4 regions of the Staphylococcus sp. AS1337 genome follow, and region 2 is predicted to be linked to each of the others. Evidence: predicted binding sites of a transcription regulator. Region 2 holds the regulator's gene; each other region holds the start of a gene.
The links. The regulator Rex, encoded in region 2, represses fermentation and respiration genes when NADH is low (regulators of the CRP and FNR family bind a similar motif). The targets are predictions, from matches to a motif close to TTGTGAAATATTTCACAA.

Region 1 (4,541 bases), on a different contig from region 2:
CTAAGTTTGCACGAGCACCAAAGAATTGCATTTGTTTACCAATTTTCATTGCAGATACACAACACGCAATACCATAGTCATCACCGTACGATTCACGCATTAAATCATCATTTTCATATTGTATTGAACTTGTTTTTATACTCATTTTTGCACAGTAGTTTTTAAAGTGGGATGGCAATTGTACCGACCAAAGTACAGTTAAATTTGGTTCTGGTGCAGGTCCTAAGTTGTCTAATGAGTGCAAGAAACGGAATGAGTTTTTAGTTACAAGTGGTTTACCATTAATCCCTATACCACCAATTGATTCAGTAACCCAAGTAGGGTCCCCAGAGAATAATTCATTATAATCTGGTGTACGGGCGAATTTCACAATACGTAATTTCATAATAAAATGGTCAATTATTTCTTGAATTTCACGTTCTGTTATCGTGCCGTTTTTTAAATCTCGTTCAGCATAAATATCTAAGAATGTAGACGTGCGTCCTAAACTCATAGCAGCACCATTTTGTTCTTTAATAGCAGCTAAATATGCTAAATAAAGCCATTGTACAGCTTCTTTAAAATTATTAGCGGGACGACCAAGGTCAAAACCGTATGTTTTACCTAATATTTTCAATTCTTTAAGTGAGCGATATTGTTCTGATAATTCTTCGCGCAAGCGAATAACATCTTCTGACATTTCAGTAGACATAGTATTAAAGTCATGCATTTTTTCTGCCATCAAAAAGTCAATGCCATATAGCGCAACACGGCGATAGTCACCAATGATTCTCCCACGACCGTAAGCGTCAGGAAGACCTGTTATAATACCAGCTTTTCTACAATTAAGCATTTCCTTAGAGTAGGCATCAAACACGCCTTGATTATGTGTTTTACGATAATCTGTAAATATTTTTTCAGTTTCTGAATCTAACTCATAACCATATGCTTCGCAGGCAGCTTTAGCCATACGAATGCCTCCAAATGGTTGCATAGATCGTTTAAATGGTTTCTCAGTTTGGACACCGACAATAGTTTCTAAATCTTGATTTAAATAACCAGCTTCATGTGAAGTGATTGTAGAAGGCACTTTTGTATCCATATCCCACATGCCACCACGTTCACGTTCTTCTTTGGATAAAGCCATCACTTGATCCCACAGCTTCGTTGTTGCCTCAGTCGGTCCTTCTAAAAATTGATCATCACCTTCATATAGTGAGTAGTTTAGTTGGATAAACTCACGAACATCAACATGGCGATTCCAACGTCCACTTTTGAATCCTTGCCAAGCAGTTTCGTGTAATTTTTCTTTTTCTAACATTTTTACTCCTCCATTCATTTTGTTAATAATTTCACAAATATTGTAACATTATCATTGTTAATTTTTTCACAATATTTGTGAAAGTTTTTAATACAAACTGTGAACGATTTGAGAAACTGTAAGAAGTTATATGACAGTTTTATAATATTGTGTATCTGTTATATAACAGGAGATTATTGGAGTATTATTAATAAGCAAAGATAAGAATTGGGCGAAGAAGAGTATAAAAAATAAGAAACACAAAGCAGGCCACTTTTATCCTTATTAATTAGAGGATAAAAGTGGCCTAATAAATCGTGCATATATAATAGAAGGTTTTAGAAATTAAATTGTGTATAAATTTATATTAATAACTATGATAACAGTAATTAGTACACTTATTATACACAATATTAATTAAAAACAATTGTTTTATTGCCATCATTTACGATGACTTTATGTTGAACATGATATTCAACTGCTTGAGCTAAAACAGAAGATTCAACATGACGTCCAATTTTACGTAAATCTTGTACGTTATAACGATGATTAATACGTGTGACATCTTGGTCTATAATCGGTCCTTCATCTAAATCAGAAGTTACGTAATGACTTGTTGCACCGACTAATTTAACGCCGCGCTCCCAAGCTTGTTTGTATGGATTCGCTCCAATGAATGAAGGTAAGAAAGAATGGTGGATATTAATAATTTGATTTGGATAATGACTTACAAAATTATCAGTAAGTATTTGCATATACTTAGCTAAAACTATTAATTCTACTTCGTGTTTTGCGCAAATATCTAATATGTTTTGTTCAGCAACAGCCTTATCATTGTTACTTGGTACATAGTAAAAAGGGATATTAAAAGATTCAGCAAAATGCCTATTGTTTTCATGATTACTGACAACACAAGTGATTTCAGCTGGGATTTCTTTACGCTGAACTCTTAATAATACTTCATTAAAAGCATGGTCTTCTTTTGATACAAATAATGCGATTTTTGTTTTATCACTTGTATCAAAAATATCAAAATTAATATCATTTTGACTTAAAGTGTTTTCTAGAGCTTCTTTCAATTGTGTTACTTTTTCAAACTCAAATCTTAAAAATAATTTTCCTTCGGTATCTTGTGCATGATCGTATTCAGTAAAGTGATCAAGATGTAAAATATTAGAGCCGTATTCTGCAATAATATTTGTAATTAATGACGTTATACCAACTTTGTCATTGCATGTTGCGAGTAATATGTATTTATCTTCCATTTAAGCACCTCAAAATTTAAAAAGTACTTAAAATTATAGGGAATATTCTGAACAATGTAAATAAATAAAATGTTTTTCAATAAAAATAGAACAATTTATACTTTTAACTATACTATTATAGTAGAAATAGGCTATAATAATGAATAGTGTTTTTATCTTTTATGAGTAATAAGTAATGATAGATAATGACACTTTTTACGAAAATAATACGCTTACAAACAAAGTGATTTTTGTTTTTAACTAAATTATAAGATATAAGATTGATTATTTTGATAATTGCGCCAATGATAAAAAACGATGAAAATTTGATTTCACTCTTTTATTTTCTTAAAAATTGTATTAAGATGTAATTTGTGTTTCAAGAAGCGTGTATTATTGCAATTTCTTGTGTCCGGATAAAATATTCTTTAGATGAAAGGTAGATTAAAGTAATGGATAGACAGAATTTCACAGATTTAATTCAAACAAAATTTAAAATGGTACGTATTGAAGCAGGTTATACGCAAGATACGATGGCCCAAACTATTGGTCTTTCAAAAAAGACTTTAGTACAAATAGAAAAAGAAAGAGTACTACCTAACTGGACAACATGTGTCTCAATTTGTGCATTATTTAGAGATTCAGATGTTTTAAATAGTACATTTGGTTGTGATCCTCTAGAAATGGTACAAACTATTTCTCGTAACCACTGTGCATATCCTAACCATTCAACAACAAGTGACATCTACTGGAACACTGTTGATAGCCGTAATGGTTTCATCTTACAAAGCAATAAAGTAAGTGATATTTATCGCGTACTTAACCAAGAAACACAACCAATATTTGGTACTTCTAAATTAAGAGAAGCAGAAACGTATTTTGGTAGAATTTCTAAAGAAGAGTTAATGCACGTATAATATTAATTCAATTTGTGATAGAAGAATCATTATTTATATAATTTGGTGACATAGGACTTTAAATTGTATATGAATGATTTAGTCACTATACACTACTTGACCTAAACAAAAGATTTAGGTCTTTTTTTATTTTTAATTGTTTTTTAAAATGAATAAGTGTATTCTTCTACACAATTAAACTATATGTATTGTACAATGTTTAAGAATGAATTTTTATATAGTAGTACGTTACCAAGTAAAATAAAAAGGAGAAACTTTTATGCATGCATTTTTAATAATTATATTTATGATGATAATTGGTGCATTAATTGGTGGAATTACGAACGTTATTGCGGTGAAAATGCTATTCCATCCATTCAAAACATATTATATTTTTAACAAACGCGTGCCATTCACGCCAGGTTTAATACCCAAACGAAGAGCAGAAATTGCTGATAAAATTGGGCAAGTTATTGAAGAACATTTACTTACTGAAAGTATGATTCAGTCCAAATTAAATGCAACAGCGACGAGGACTGCAATTGAAGAAGTAGTACAAAAACAAATTGAGAAGTTAAAGGAAGATCGTACATCTTTTGATTATTTAGCAAATAAAATGGATATAGATATTGGCCAATTAGCAAATGGGAAATTAGAAACGGTCATGTCAGAAAAATTAGAACTGTTTTATTATGATCATAGGAATACTTCAATTGCACAATTAATTCCTGAAGATATTGAAAAAAGTTTAGATAGTAAGGTTGAAGCAGTACCAGAACTATTATTTGATAGAGCACGTGTCTATTTGAAATCTGAAAAAGGCGCATCAGACATCGCATCAATGTTAGACACATTCTTCAATGAAAAAGGGAAAATTGTTGGGTTATTACAAATGTTTATGACGAAAGAAAGTATTGCTGATCGTATCCAACATGAATTAATCAGATTGACTAATCATCCCAAGGCGAAAGTTATCGCAAATCAAATTATCGAGAATGAGTACACAACCTTTAAATCCAAACAGTTAAGTGAAGTGCTAAATGAACAACAATTTCAATCTTTTAAAACATCAGTAACTGATTTAGCAATAGGTTATATGGATATTAATAATATGGCAACGAA
Region 2 (4,541 bases):
ATTATCGCTAAAATTTAACAAACTGAGATAATATATTACATAAGAAAAAAATAATCTAATGTCAATAGAGAACATGCGTACTTATCAACAAATAGTGCACAAGTTGTGGATAAGTTTGGGTAAAATATGTGGATATAAGCTATTATCTGAATTTTATACGAAAAAAAGATTACTTTTTACTTGTGGATAACTAGGATAACTTTGTGGATAGCCTTTGTTATAGGGTGAATAATGTGAATAGTTATTGTGTAGTTCATGCTAAGAAAAAAAGTTAAAGTAGAAAATTCTACTTTAACTTTTGTTTTGAATTAGGATTTATATTAACTTTTCTTGTAATTCTGCCCATTCGGCCATGACTTGTTCTAGTTTTTGTTCGATTTCTGATTTTGAAATTGCTAAGGAGTTTGCTTTTTCAGGATCAGAGTATACGTCTGGCAAGGTAAGTTGATGATTAATATCATTTATTTCTTCTTCATAGGTTTCTATATTTAATTCACATGTTTCAATTTGACGTTCGATTTGACGTTGTTCACGTTTTTGTTGCTTTTGATCAATATATGAGTCATTTTGTTTGATAACCGTATCATCTACTGTTGGATTTTCTAATTCTTCTTTTGCTTTTAATGCTGCTTTTTCCTCAGTTTTTTCAATGTAATATTGATAATTCCCTAGATACATTGTGCCACCATCAGGATCTAAATCGTAAACTTTATTGGCTAATTCATTAATAAAATAACGGTCATGAGATACAAATAGGATTGTGCCTTTAAAGTTTGCTAAAGCTTGTTCTAACATTTCTTTTGAATCTATATCTAAATGGTTTGTAGGTTCATCTAAAATGAGTACATTGTTTCGCTCAAGCATTAATAAGGCAAGCTGTAAACGTGCCTTCTCGCCACCCGATAGATCGTTAATTATTTTTTTAACGTCTTCTTGTACAAATAGAAAACGACCTAAAACAGCACGAATGTCTTTTTCATTCATAGTAGGGTATTGGTCCCATAAGTAATCAAGTATTGTTTTATTTGATTTAAATTCAGCTTGCTTTTGATCATAATAACCAATTTTTAAGTTGGCGCCGGTAGTGATTGTCCCATTTAATGCATTTTGTATATTGGCAATGGTTTTTATTAAAGTTGATTTCCCAATGCCATTAGGTCCGATAATTGCAATATGATCTCCTTTTGTTACTTCAAAAGTGATTCCTTTAGTAATCGGAGACTCATAGCCAATTTCTAAATTTTTTATATGGAAGACATCATTACCAGTATTACGATCAAATTCAAATTGAATGTTGGCACTTTTAGCATCAATCATAGGTTTATTTATGCGTTCAATCTTTTCCAACATTTTCCTACGGCTCTTAGCCATACCTGTAGTTGAAGCGCGGGCAATATTTTTATCGACAAAAGTCTCTAATCGTTTAATTTCAGCTTGTTGATTCTCATATTCTTGCATACGTTTTTCATAATATTTATCTCTTTGATCAATAAACTGAGCATAATTGCCTACATAATGTTGAACATCACCGAGTGCAACGTCATAAATTTGAGTCACAATTTTATCTAAGAAATATCTATCATGACTAATAATTACGATGGCACCTTTAAAGTAATTTAAATAACTTTCTAACCATTGGGTCGTTTCCATATCTAAATGGTTGGTGGGTTCGTCTAAAAGTAATAAATCAGGTTCACTTAATAACATTTGTGCCAAAGATAATCTTGTTTTTTGACCACCGCTAAAGTCGTTGATAGGTCGGTCGAAATCCGCTTCACTAAAATTCAATCCGTGTAAGACTGTTTTAATTTTGCTTTCATATTGATAGCCATCTTGTTGTTCAAATTGATTGGATAATGCTTCATAGCGATCGATATGAGATTTATATGTCTCAGTATCATACTCATTTGCATGTTGTGCTAACCAATCTGTTTCCAATTTCATTTCTTGTTCTAAATTTTTCATTGCCTCAAACGGCTTAGACATTTCTTCAAATACAGTTTGATCTGTATTTAATGTCATTTGCTGTGTTAAATAACCAAGTTTTAAATTTTTACTCTTAGAAATATGACCGCTATCATAATCTTCAACACCAGCAATTATTTTCATTAATGTAGATTTTCCGGCGCCATTACGACCTACAATACCAATGCGTTCACCAGTTTTAACTTCAAAATCCACATTATTAAAAATATCTTCGCCGTCGAATGATTTAGTTAAATCATTGAGTTGTAATAATATCATCTGATTTTGCACCTCTCTATTCATTATCATTCTACAGTATTCAGCGTGTTGTTAAAACTATCATTGTTTATTTTTATTATTCAGTCATGTATAATGTTGTAGTGATTATAAGATTAATGAATAACAGATAATGAAATAGGGGGAAATGATCTTGGCTAATCAAAGCGAAAAGATTCCTCGTGCCACATTGAAACGTTTACCGTTATATTATAGATTCGTCAATACATTAAAATCTAAAGGCATTGATAGAGTTAATTCTAAAGCCATCAGCGAAGGCTTAAATATTGATTCTGCAACGATTCGAAGAGATTTTTCTTATTTTGGCGAGTTAGGCAAGAAAGGCTATGGCTATAATATTGATAGCTTATTACATTTTTTTAAAAATGAAATAAGCGAAAATGACGAGATTAAAATTGCAATTGTAGGTGTAGGGAACTTAGGTAAAGCATTATTAACATATAACTTTTCAATACATGATGAAATGACTATAACTGAAGCATTCGATATTCGTGAAGAGGTTATTGGGACACAAATAGGTAAAGTGACAGTAAGTCCATTTGATAAAATAAAGGAAATATTAACACAAGAAGATATAGATGTAGTGATATTGACTACTCCTGAAGAAGCAGCTCAAAACGTAGCTGATGTATTAGTAGATTCAGGTGTTAAAGGGATACTTAACTTTACACCAAGTCGTGTACTAACTCCATCAGACGTTCAAGTTCATCATATTGATTTAGGTATTGAATTACAATCGCTATTATTTTTTATGAAAAATTATAGCAATAAATAAAAAATGATTAGTTAGTTTTTTATAGATACAGTAATACACTCAGTGTGCTGTGTTTATAAAAAACTATTTTTTTATGGATGTTTAATTTGAATTTGGAAATACTGTTACTATATAAGTTAGTAGAAAATTAAAAATTTATGAGTTGCAAGGTTGAAATTTTATACGATTTCTAATATTATTAATCTTATTGATTTTATCGGGAAAGAGGTTATTAATATGACTTGGTTAATAATCAGTGGCATTATTGTGGGAAGTCTTTTAGGCTTTGTTATGCAAAGAACACGGTTTTGTCTGGCTGGTGGATTTAGAGATATGTATATTCAAAAGAGTAACAAAATGTTTTATGCATTACTTATAGCAATTACAGTTCAAAGTATAGGATTGCTCATTTTGACTTCTACTGGTTTAGTACAAATACCTGAGTCAACTTATCCTATTATTGGAACAGTAATAGGTTCATTTATATTTGGTTTAGGTATTATATTAGCTGGCGGATGTGCTACCGGTACATGGTATAGAGCAGGTGAAGGTTTAATAGGCAGTTGGATGGCACTCATCGCCTATGCATTTACTTCGGCAGCTACGAAATATGGTCTATTATTACCATTAATGGATGGTTTAAATAAGCCTACAAACGTTAATACAAGCATGTCACAAACTACAGGGATACCGACATGGATTTGGGTAGCATTACTTACATTTATTACAGTATTTTTTGTAGTCAAAACTTTACGCAAACCGAAACCTAAATTTGCTGTTCCTAAATTAAAACAGAAATTCACAGGTTTGCGGCATTATTTATTTGAAAAAAAATACCACCCATTTGTGGCTGCTATTGCAGTAGGGCTCATCGCGTTAATTGCATGGCCTGTAAGTGAGTCGACAGGAAGAATGTATGGGCTAGGTATTACAACACCATCCGCGAATCTAGTACAGTTTTTTGTAACTGGTGATTTGAAATTATTAGACTGGGGTGTCTTCTTAGTTCTTGGAATATTCCTAGGATCTTATATTGCGGCTAAAGGGGCAAGAGAGTTTAAATGGAGATTGCCAGATACAAAAACTATTCGTAACAGTATTATTGGCGGCGTGCTTATGGGATTTGGCGCTTCAGTAGCAGGTGGTTGTTCAATAGGAAATGGACTAGTAGAAACAGCAACGATGTCATGGAAAGGTTGGATTGCACTTGCTTCAATGATCTTAGGAGCTTGGACAATGAGTTATTTTGTGTTTATCAGACCTATGAAAAAAGCGCAGAAGCAAACTTCTAATGAAACTGTAACGTCACAAACGCAAACAATATAATTAATATAGGAGGCACAAATTATGGTACACGAGTTAGGTACAGTTGGAATGGTTTGTCCATTCCCGTTAATAGAAGCACAAAAGAAAATGAATACGTTAGATAATGGTGATGAATTAAAAATAGATTTTGATTGTACTCAAGCAACTGAAGCTTTACCAAATTGGGCAGCTGAGCAAGGCTATCCAGTTACTAATTATG
Region 3 (4,541 bases), on a different contig from region 2:
ACCAGATTTGTACCCAAATTATTGGGGTGGAAAGAAATACAAAGTAAAGGAAGTATTAGAAAAAGCAGGTTATGAAGTATACGAAGCGAGTATAAGTGCAGTTGGCAGTAACTATGGTCGTGCTGTAGAGTTATATCACTACATTAAAGGTGGTCAGGTAGATTATGGTGCGGCACACGCTGCAAAATACGGGCATAATAGATACGGTAAAACATACGAAGGTGTTATGCCAAATTGGAAACCAGGTCAGAAAGTACATTTAATTGGTCACAGTATGGGTGGACAAACGATTCGTTTACTTGAGCAATTTTTACGTTTTGGGAATCCAGAAGAAATTAAATATCATGAACAACATGGTGGTACAATTTCTCCATTATTCCAAGGACAAAAAGATAATATGATTTCATCAATTACAACATTGGCAACGCCACATAAAGGTTCTCAAGCTTCTGATAAGTTAGCAAATACAAATTTTATCAAAAATGTATTAAACAATATAGCGAAATTAGGCAATAATAAAAAATCTAAAATTGATTTTGGACTTTCACAATGGGGCTTTGAACAACAGCCTAATGAAACTTATATAGAATATGTAAATAGATTGAAAGATAGTCCGATTTGGAATACGGAAGATGTTGCAACTAGAGATTTAACAACATTTGGTGCAGAAGATTTGAACTTAAATACATCAGTTAATCCTAATATTGTATATACATCTTTTGCGGGACAAGCAACGCATAAAAATAGTTTAGGTCATCACAGACCTAATAGAGGTTTGTTTGGATTAATGGATTTAACAAGTAAATTGATAGGTAAAGATTCTAGAGAAGATTGGCAAGAAAATGATGGTGTTGTAGCAGTTACTTCTGCATTAAGTCCAACCGGACAACCCGCTAAAAAAGTACAAGATTTAACACAAGCTACAGAAAAAGGTATTTGGAATGTGATGCCAATTAAAAAAGATTGGGATCATGTAGATTTCATAGGGCTTGATAACCTTGATAGAAAACGTACAGGACAAGAACTTGAAGAATTTTATACTGGTATTATTGACCACTTAATGCGTGTAGAGGCGCGTGAAGAACAGGCAGTTGCCGTATAAATAAAAGAAAAATGACTTTCAAATTTTAATCAAAGCTCCCTTTACTTGTAATGGTGAGAATCATTATTACGAGTAATGGGAGTTTTTTATGTTCGAAAAGTTATTAGGGGTTTCTTTTATCTAAATAGGTAAATCCCTAATATTTAGACTTTGTGAAAAAATATACAATGGTTGTAAGAATTAAAGAAATACAAAATTTGTGAATGCTATATAAATTATACATGAATGATGTGAGAGGATGTATAAAATGAAAAAATTTGGATTGCAATTCTTTAAACCAACAGAAAGATTTAATGGTGATTGGTCAATCTTAGAAAGTAAAAGTCGTGAATGGGAAAAAATGTATAGAGAACGTTGGAGTCATGACAAAGTAGTAAGAACAACACATGGTGTGAACTGTACAGGATCTTGTTCCTGGAAGGTATTTGTGAAAAATGGTGTCATTACTTGGGAAAACCAGCAAACAGATTACCCTAGTTGTGGACCAGATTTACCTGAATTTGAGCCACGCGGATGTCCTCGAGGAGCATCTTTTTCTTGGTATGAATATAGTCCTTTACGCATCCGTTATCCTTATATTCGTGGTAAGTTATGGGAGTTGTGGACAGAAGCATTAGAAGCGCATCAAAATAATACGATAGCTGCTTGGGCGTCGATTGTTGAAAATGAAGAAAAAGCTAAAACATATAAACAAGCAAGAGGTAAGGGTGGGTTAGTAAGAACAAATTGGAAAGATGTGTCAAAACTCATTTCAGCTCAAATTATATATACCATTAAGAAATATGGACCCGATAGATTGGCTGGTTTTACACCAATCCCAGCTATGTCGATGTTAAGTTATGCTTCTGGCGCGCGTTTTATGAGTTTATTAGGTGGAGAAATGTTGAGCTTTTATGACTGGTATGCCGATTTACCACCTGCTTCTCCACAAATATGGGGTGAACAAACAGATGTACCAGAATCTAGTGATTGGTACAACGCAGCTTATATTATGATGTGGGGATCTAATGTCCCATTAACAAGAACACCGGATGCGCATTTTATGACAGAAGTTCGCTATAAAGGTACAAAAGTAGTATCAGTTGCGCCCGATTATGCAGAAAATGTTAAATTTGCTGATAATTGGTTAGCTCCGCACCCAGGAACAGACGCTGCAGTCGCACAAGCAATGACGCATGTTATTTTACAAGAACATTATGTGAATAAACCGAATGACTATTTTATTAATTACGCAAAACAATATACCGATATGCCATTTCTCCTAATGTTAGATGAAGATAAGAATGGCTTGAAAGCTGGGCGTTTCTTACGTGCGCATGATCTAGGACAGCATACTGAAAATAGCGACTGGAAACCTGTGATTTTTGATAAATTAGCAAAACAATTAACAGTTCCAAATGGTACGATGGGTCAGCGTTGGGAAGAAGGCAAACAATGGAACCTGAAATTAGAAAATGAAGAAGGTAAGCAAATTGATCCAGCAATGAGTTTTGCTGAAGAGGAATATGAATTAAAACACATACAATTTCCATTTTTTAATAATGAAGGTAATGGTATATTTGAGCGTCCTATTGCTGTACAAAAGATTAAATTAGCAAATGGTGAAGAGAAATATATTACCACTGTATTTGATTTAATGACGAGTCAGTATGGTGTGAAACGTTTCGATCATGAACTTGAGGCATCAGGATATGATGATCCAGCGTCATATTATACACCTGCATGGCAAGAAAAAATTACTGGTGTTAAACAAAGTGTTGTGACCCAAGTTGGTCTAGAGTTTGCGCAAAACGCAATTGATACCGAAGGGCGTTCAATGATTATCATGGGAGCTGGTATTAATCATTGGTTTAATTCGGACACGATTTATCGTTCTATTTTGAATTTAGTATTATTATGCGGCTGTCAAGGAGTAAACGGTGGCGGATGGGCACACTATGTTGGACAAGAAAAATGTCGCCCAATTGAAGGGTGGAATACGATTGCTTTTGCTAAAGACTGGCAAGCGCCACCACGTTTACAAAATGGAACAAGTTGGTTTTACTTCGCAACAGACCAATGGAAATATGAAGAATCAAATATCGATAGTTTGAAATCTCCATTGGCAGAAAATATTAAACATCAACATCCTGCTGATTACAATGTCTTAGCTGCTAGATGTGGTTGGTTACCGTCTTATCCTCAATTTGATAGAAACAGTTTATCTTTTGGTGAGGAAGCGAAAGATGCTGGAGAATTTAATAATGAAGCAATCATGAAACGTGCGATTGAGTCCGTAAAGTCTAGAGAAACAAAATTTGCAATTGAAGACCCAGATTCAAAACAGAATCATCCAAAAACATTGTTCCTTTGGCGCTCTAATTTAATATCAAGTTCTGCTAAAGGACAAGAATACTTTATGAAACATTTACTCGGTGCGAAGTCAGGGTTATTAGCTGAACCAAACGAAGAGGTGAAACCAGAAGAAATTCAATGGAGAGAAGATACAGAAGGAAAACTGGATTTACTTGTATCCCTAGATTTTAGAATGACATCCACACCATTGTATTCAGATATTGTCTTACCTGCTGCAACATGGTATGAAAAACACGATTTATCATCTACAGATATGCACCCATTTGTACACCCATTTAATCCGGCAATAGACCCATTATGGGAGTCACGTTCAGATTGGGATATTTTTAAAACATTGAGCAAAGAAATATCAGAAATGGCTAAAACACATCTTAAAGGTGTTTATAAAGATGTCGTTACAGCACCACTTGCACACGATTCAAAACAAGAAATATCTAATGTGAATGGCATAATTAAAGATTGGACGAAGGGTGAAATTGAAGCAATACCTGGAAAAACAATGCCAGGTTTTGCAGTAGTCGATAGGGATTATACTAAAATATTTGATAAATACGTTACAGTAGGACCTTTATTAGAAAAAGCTAAAATAGGGGCTCATGGAGTAAGTTTCTCAGTATCAGAACAATATGAAGAGTTAAAAAGCATGGTTGGAACATGGAATGAAGAAGTGGAGGATTCCATAAAAAATAATAGACCGAGATTAGATACTGCAAGACGAGCTGCAGACGTTGTATTAAATTTATCTTCAGCTACAAATGGTAAGTTATCGCAAAAATCTTATGAAGATTTAGAACAACAAACAGGTATGCCGTTGAAAGATATTTCAAGTGAACGCACATCAGAAAAAATTTCATTTTTAAATATAACTGCTCAACCGCGAGAAGTCATTCCAACAGCTGTGTTCCCGGGCTCAAATAAAAATGGTAAACGTTATTCACCATTTACTACTAATATAGAACGATTAGTTCCATTTAGAACATTAACAGGACGACAAAGTTATTACGTTGACCATGAAGTGTTCCAGCAATTCGGTGAAAGTTTACCTGTGTATAAACCAACTTTACCACCAATGGTATTCGGTACG
Region 4 (4,541 bases), on a different contig from region 2:
AAGGTATTGGATTATACCGTACTGAGTTCTTATATATGGGTAGAGATGAAATGCCAACTGAAGATGAACAATTTGAGGCTTATAAAAAAGTATTGGAAACAATGGAAGATAAGCGTGTTGTTGTACGTACTTTAGATATCGGTGGCGACAAAGAGTTGCCGTATTTAAACTTACCTGAAGAAATGAATCCATTCTTAGGATATCGTGCAATTCGTTTATGCTTAGATCAACCAGATATTTTTAGACCGCAATTAAGAGCATTATTACGTGCATCTACTTACGGTAAATTAAATATCATGTTCCCAATGGTTGCTACAATCAAAGAGTTCCGCGATGCAAAAGCATTATTATTAGAAGAAAAAGAAAATTTAATAAACGAAGGCATTGAAGTATCTGATGATATTGAATTAGGTATTATGGTAGAGATACCATCAACTGCCGCTTTAGCAGATGTATTTGCTAAAGAAGTTGATTTCTTTAGTATTGGTACAAATGACTTGATTCAATATACAATGGCTGCCGATCGTATGTCTGAGCGTGTTTCTTACTTGTATCAACCATACAATCCTTCAATTTTACGTTTAGTAAAACAAGTGATTGAAGCTTCACATAATGAAGGTAAATGGACTGGTATGTGCGGAGAAATGGCTGGAGACGAAACTGCTATTCCATTGCTACTAGGTCTAGGTTTAGATGAGTTTTCAATGAGTGCAACATCTATATTGAAAGCACGTCGACAAATCAAAGGTTTAAGTCAAAATGAAATGGAAGAACTAGCAAATAGAGCAATTAATTGTGCGACTTCAGAAGAAGTACAAGAATTGGTTGAACAATACGCGAAATAAAATTTTGAATAATTTTGTAAGCGAATGCATATAAGCATTGAATTACTTTAGTGCTTCGCTACGTTTAAAAACTGTTCACAGAGTTAAATAACTTTGTGAACAGTTTTTTTGATTATTCAAGTCTTTTAATGCACAATTATTGTAAAATGAAACTTTCTGAGTTAGGTTTGATATATAAGTTAATGGGATGGCAAAGGGTAACTAGTTTAAATTCAAACTTTGATTGATTTTATCCATATCAATTTGATACATTGGTTCGTTATCTATTAAGATAAATGGTGTAGCAAATGCATCATAATCCATCATTTCGTTTCTGAATTTTGAATTGCTAATATTTTTTTCAGTATAGCCAATTGCTTTATCTGATAAGTAATTTTTGATAAACGTACAAGGCGGGCAATCGTTTTGAGTGTAAATTATAATTCCAGTCATGGTACTTTGTCCTTTCTTAATTGTAATTTACTTAAATATAAGAAACTTTAATAAATATTTCAAGTTTAAAAAATATATGTTATTGGTCATTAATTTGTCACTTTATTTTGAGCGCAATTTATTTTAAAAAAATGTAAAGCAGTTTATAATGAATGGACGTTGTGATTTTTGTCACAAATAAATAAAAAAGGTGATATTATGGATTCAGTTGAATTAGCACGCTTTCTAACTGCGATGACACTCGCAGTTCATATAATTTTTGCAACAATCGGAGTAGGTGTACCGGTCATGTTTGCTGTTGCTGAATTTTTAGGGATTAAGAAAAATGATCCATCATATACGGCTATGGCTAAAAGATGGTCCAAAGGATATACCATTACAGTGGCAGTTGGTGTTGTAACCGGTACTATAATTGGTTTACAATTGTCGCTACTTTGGCCAACCTTTATGCAAATGGGTGGTCATGTTATAGCATTACCGTTATTTATGGAAACTTTTGCTTTCTTCTTTGAAGCAATTTTCTTGAGTATTTACTTATATACATGGGATCGTTTTAAAGGGAAATGGACACATTTTCTTATAAGTATTCCAGTTATATTAGGTGGCTCATTTTCCGCATTCTTTATCACAGCAGTTAACTCATTTATGAATACACCTGCTGGATTTGAAATGAAAAATGGAAAAATGGTAAATGTAGAGCCACTAGCAGCAATGTTTAATGATTCATTTTTAATACGTTCATTTCACGTTGTAGCCACTGCATTAATGACGATGGCATTTGTATTAGCTGCTATTGCAGCATTTAAATTGTTAAAAAATAAATTTAAAAAAGATACTGAGTATCATAAGAAAGCACTTAAATTAACTATGATTTTAGGTGTAGTATTTACCTTGGGATCAATGCTGGCTGGAGACTTGTCAGCAAAATTCTTACATCAAGAGCAACCAGAAAAACTAGCAGCATATGAATGGCATTTTGATACAGAATCGAATGCAGATTTAGTATTATTTGGCTCGTTAGATGAAAAAGCACAAGAAGTTTCAGGTGCAATTAAAATTCCTGGTATTTTAAGTTTCTTAGCAGATAATAATACAGATACAGAAGTAAAAGGTTTAAATGATTTCCCTAAGGAATTACATCCGCCTATGATTGTACATTATTATTTTGACTTAATGGTTTCTATGGGTGTATTTTGCCTTATAGTATCAGGCGCATACGTGTTGACGCTTGTGTTTAAAAAATTACGGAAATTTACACATTCTAAACCGATGTTATATGGTGCATTATTGACCGGACCAGCGGCAATGTTGGCAATTGAGTTTGGTTGGTTCTTAACAGAACAAGGTCGTCAACCATGGATAGTTCGTGGCTACCTAAAAGTAGCTGATGCTGCAACACAAGCAGGTGGCCTGACACTCGTAACGATATTATTTGGGTTACTTTATATCGTGCTTATGGTTACTTCTGCTTATGTACTGATTCGTATGTTTAGGCATAAACCAGCTTATAAAGACGTTGAAGCATTAGCTTCAGAAAGAGGTGAAGCAGAATGATATTTGCTTACATTGGTATTTCAGTGCTTTGGATTTTCTTATTCTGTTACATCATTATCGCCTCAATTGATTTTGGTGCAGGCTTTTTTACACTACATGCAAAAATTACGAAGCAAGATAAGAAAATTAATCATTTAATCGCTCGTTATCTTAATCCAGTATGGGAAGTAACAAATGTGTTCTTTGTATTTTTCTTCGTAGGAATGGTTGGGTTCTTCCCTGATACAGCGAAGTATTTTGGTACAGTGTTACTATTGCCAGCGTCAATCGCGTTAATTTTGCTTTCGATTAGAGGTGGCTTTTATGCGTTTGAAAACTATGGTCCAGATACTAAGTTACCGTGGTTAGCGATGTACGGCATTGCTGGATTATTGATTCCAGCTGCGTTAGCTACAACGTTAACAATATCTGAAGGTGGATATATTACTGGCACAGAGAATCATTTAGATTTAAACTGGTTAGAACTATTACTTAGTCCATATTCATGGTCGGTAGTATTTTTAGCGATTATTTCAGTACTTTATATCTCGTCAGGTTTTCTTACATTTTACGCTTCTAAAGCGAAAGATAAACTAGCATATGATTTATTGAGGTATTGGTTCTTAATTTGGGGAGCACCTATGATCGCGGTATCGTTATTTGTATTCTTGTCATTGCGTTTACAAAATGAAGGGCACTTCTTAAATGCAGTAACAAATTATTGGTGGATGTTCCTATTAAGCTTTATATGTTTTGTTGGTGCAATGGTATTAACACTTATGAAAAAAGGACATGGTTATGCTTTTGCATTAGTAATTTTACAAATGGGCTTTGCATTCTTTGGATATGGTGCAAGTAAATTGCCTTATATATTATATCCTTACATTCGCATAGATGAAGGTGTTGTAAATAGTAGTATGGCAATAGCCTTAATTATTGCGTTTATTTTAGGTTTACTTTTACTCATTCCATCGTTAATATTATTATTAAGATTATTTGTCTTCGATAAAAAATATGTAGAAGGCAAAAAATAACTTAATATTTTCAAATGTGGTTATATTACTTGAAAGAAATACTTCTCAAAGTAAAGTTTTCAAGTAATATGCCACAATTTTTAAATTGGAGGACGCATATGGATAAAGAATATGTGGTAATCGGCCTAGGCCGATTCGGTGGCAGTATAGTAAGAGAATTAAATGCATTAGACATGGATGTTATGGCAATAGATATGAATGAAGCTCGAGTAAATGAATACAGTGATATTGCAACACACGCTGTTGTTGCAGATACAACGGATGAAGCTGTAATGAAAAGTTTAGGCATCAGAAACTTTGATCATGTTATTGTTGCAATTGGAGAAAATATTCAATCTAGTACCTTAACGACTTTAATTTTAAAAGAGTTAGGTGTGAAGAAGGTAACAGCAAAAGCACAAAACGATTATCATGCCAAAATTTTAAATAAAATTGGTGCTGATACCGTTGTACACCCAGAACGAGATATGGGTAGAAGAATTGCGCATAATGTTGCTAGTGCAAGTGTGTTAGATTATTTAGAGCTGGCAGATGAACATTCCATAGTTGAAATCAAAGCAAGTGAGAAAATGGCAGGTCAAACAATTATACAATTGGATATTCGTGCACAATTTGGCATTAGTATTATTGCTATTAAACGTGGTAGAGAAATCTTAGTATCGCCAGATCCTAACTTGAGTATAGAAATAGGCGATAT

Region 1: a site for Rex is predicted at 1,355-1,372, ahead of pflB (formate C-acetyltransferase). Genes of this name have one in related genera too.
Region 3: a site for Rex is predicted at 1,253-1,270, ahead of ACSUE0_RS13110 (nitrate reductase subunit alpha). Genes of this name have one in related genera too.
Region 4: a site for Rex is predicted at 1,437-1,454, ahead of ACSUE0_RS10270 (cytochrome ubiquinol oxidase subunit I). Genes of this name have one in related genera too.

Annotation. Positions count from the first base shown of each region.
Region 1 covers NZ_JBOIHZ010000011.1:61,041-65,581, reverse strand. Annotated here, with positions in the region: gene pflB (formate C-acetyltransferase) at 1-1,300, opposite strand, end outside; gene purU (formyltetrahydrofolate deformylase) at 1,693-2,544, opposite strand; gene xdrA (XRE family transcriptional regulator XdrA) at 2,976-3,440, shown strand; gene ACSUE0_RS13565 (DUF445 domain-containing protein) at 3,700-4,541, shown strand, end outside.
Region 2 covers NZ_JBOIHZ010000008.1:17,259-21,799, forward strand. Annotated here, with positions in the region: gene ACSUE0_RS11725 (ABC-F family ATP-binding cassette domain-containing protein) at 316-2,244, opposite strand; gene ACSUE0_RS11730 (redox-sensing transcriptional repressor Rex) at 2,390-3,037, shown strand; gene ACSUE0_RS11735 (YeeE/YedE family protein) at 3,254-4,342, shown strand; gene ACSUE0_RS11740 (sulfurtransferase TusA family protein) at 4,364-4,541, shown strand, end outside.
Region 3 covers NZ_JBOIHZ010000010.1:84,512-89,052, reverse strand. Annotated here, with positions in the region: partial or broken gene lip (YSIRK-targeted triacylglycerol lipase) at 1-1,102, shown strand, start outside; gene ACSUE0_RS13110 (nitrate reductase subunit alpha) at 1,350-4,541, shown strand, end outside.
Region 4 covers NZ_JBOIHZ010000006.1:35,098-39,638, forward strand. Annotated here, with positions in the region: gene ptsP (phosphoenolpyruvate--protein phosphotransferase) at 1-845, shown strand, start outside; gene ACSUE0_RS10265 (glutaredoxin family protein) at 1,047-1,277, opposite strand; gene ACSUE0_RS10270 (cytochrome ubiquinol oxidase subunit I) at 1,476-2,831, shown strand; gene ACSUE0_RS10275 (cytochrome d ubiquinol oxidase subunit II) at 2,828-3,844, shown strand; gene ACSUE0_RS10280 (potassium channel family protein) at 3,943-4,541, shown strand, end outside.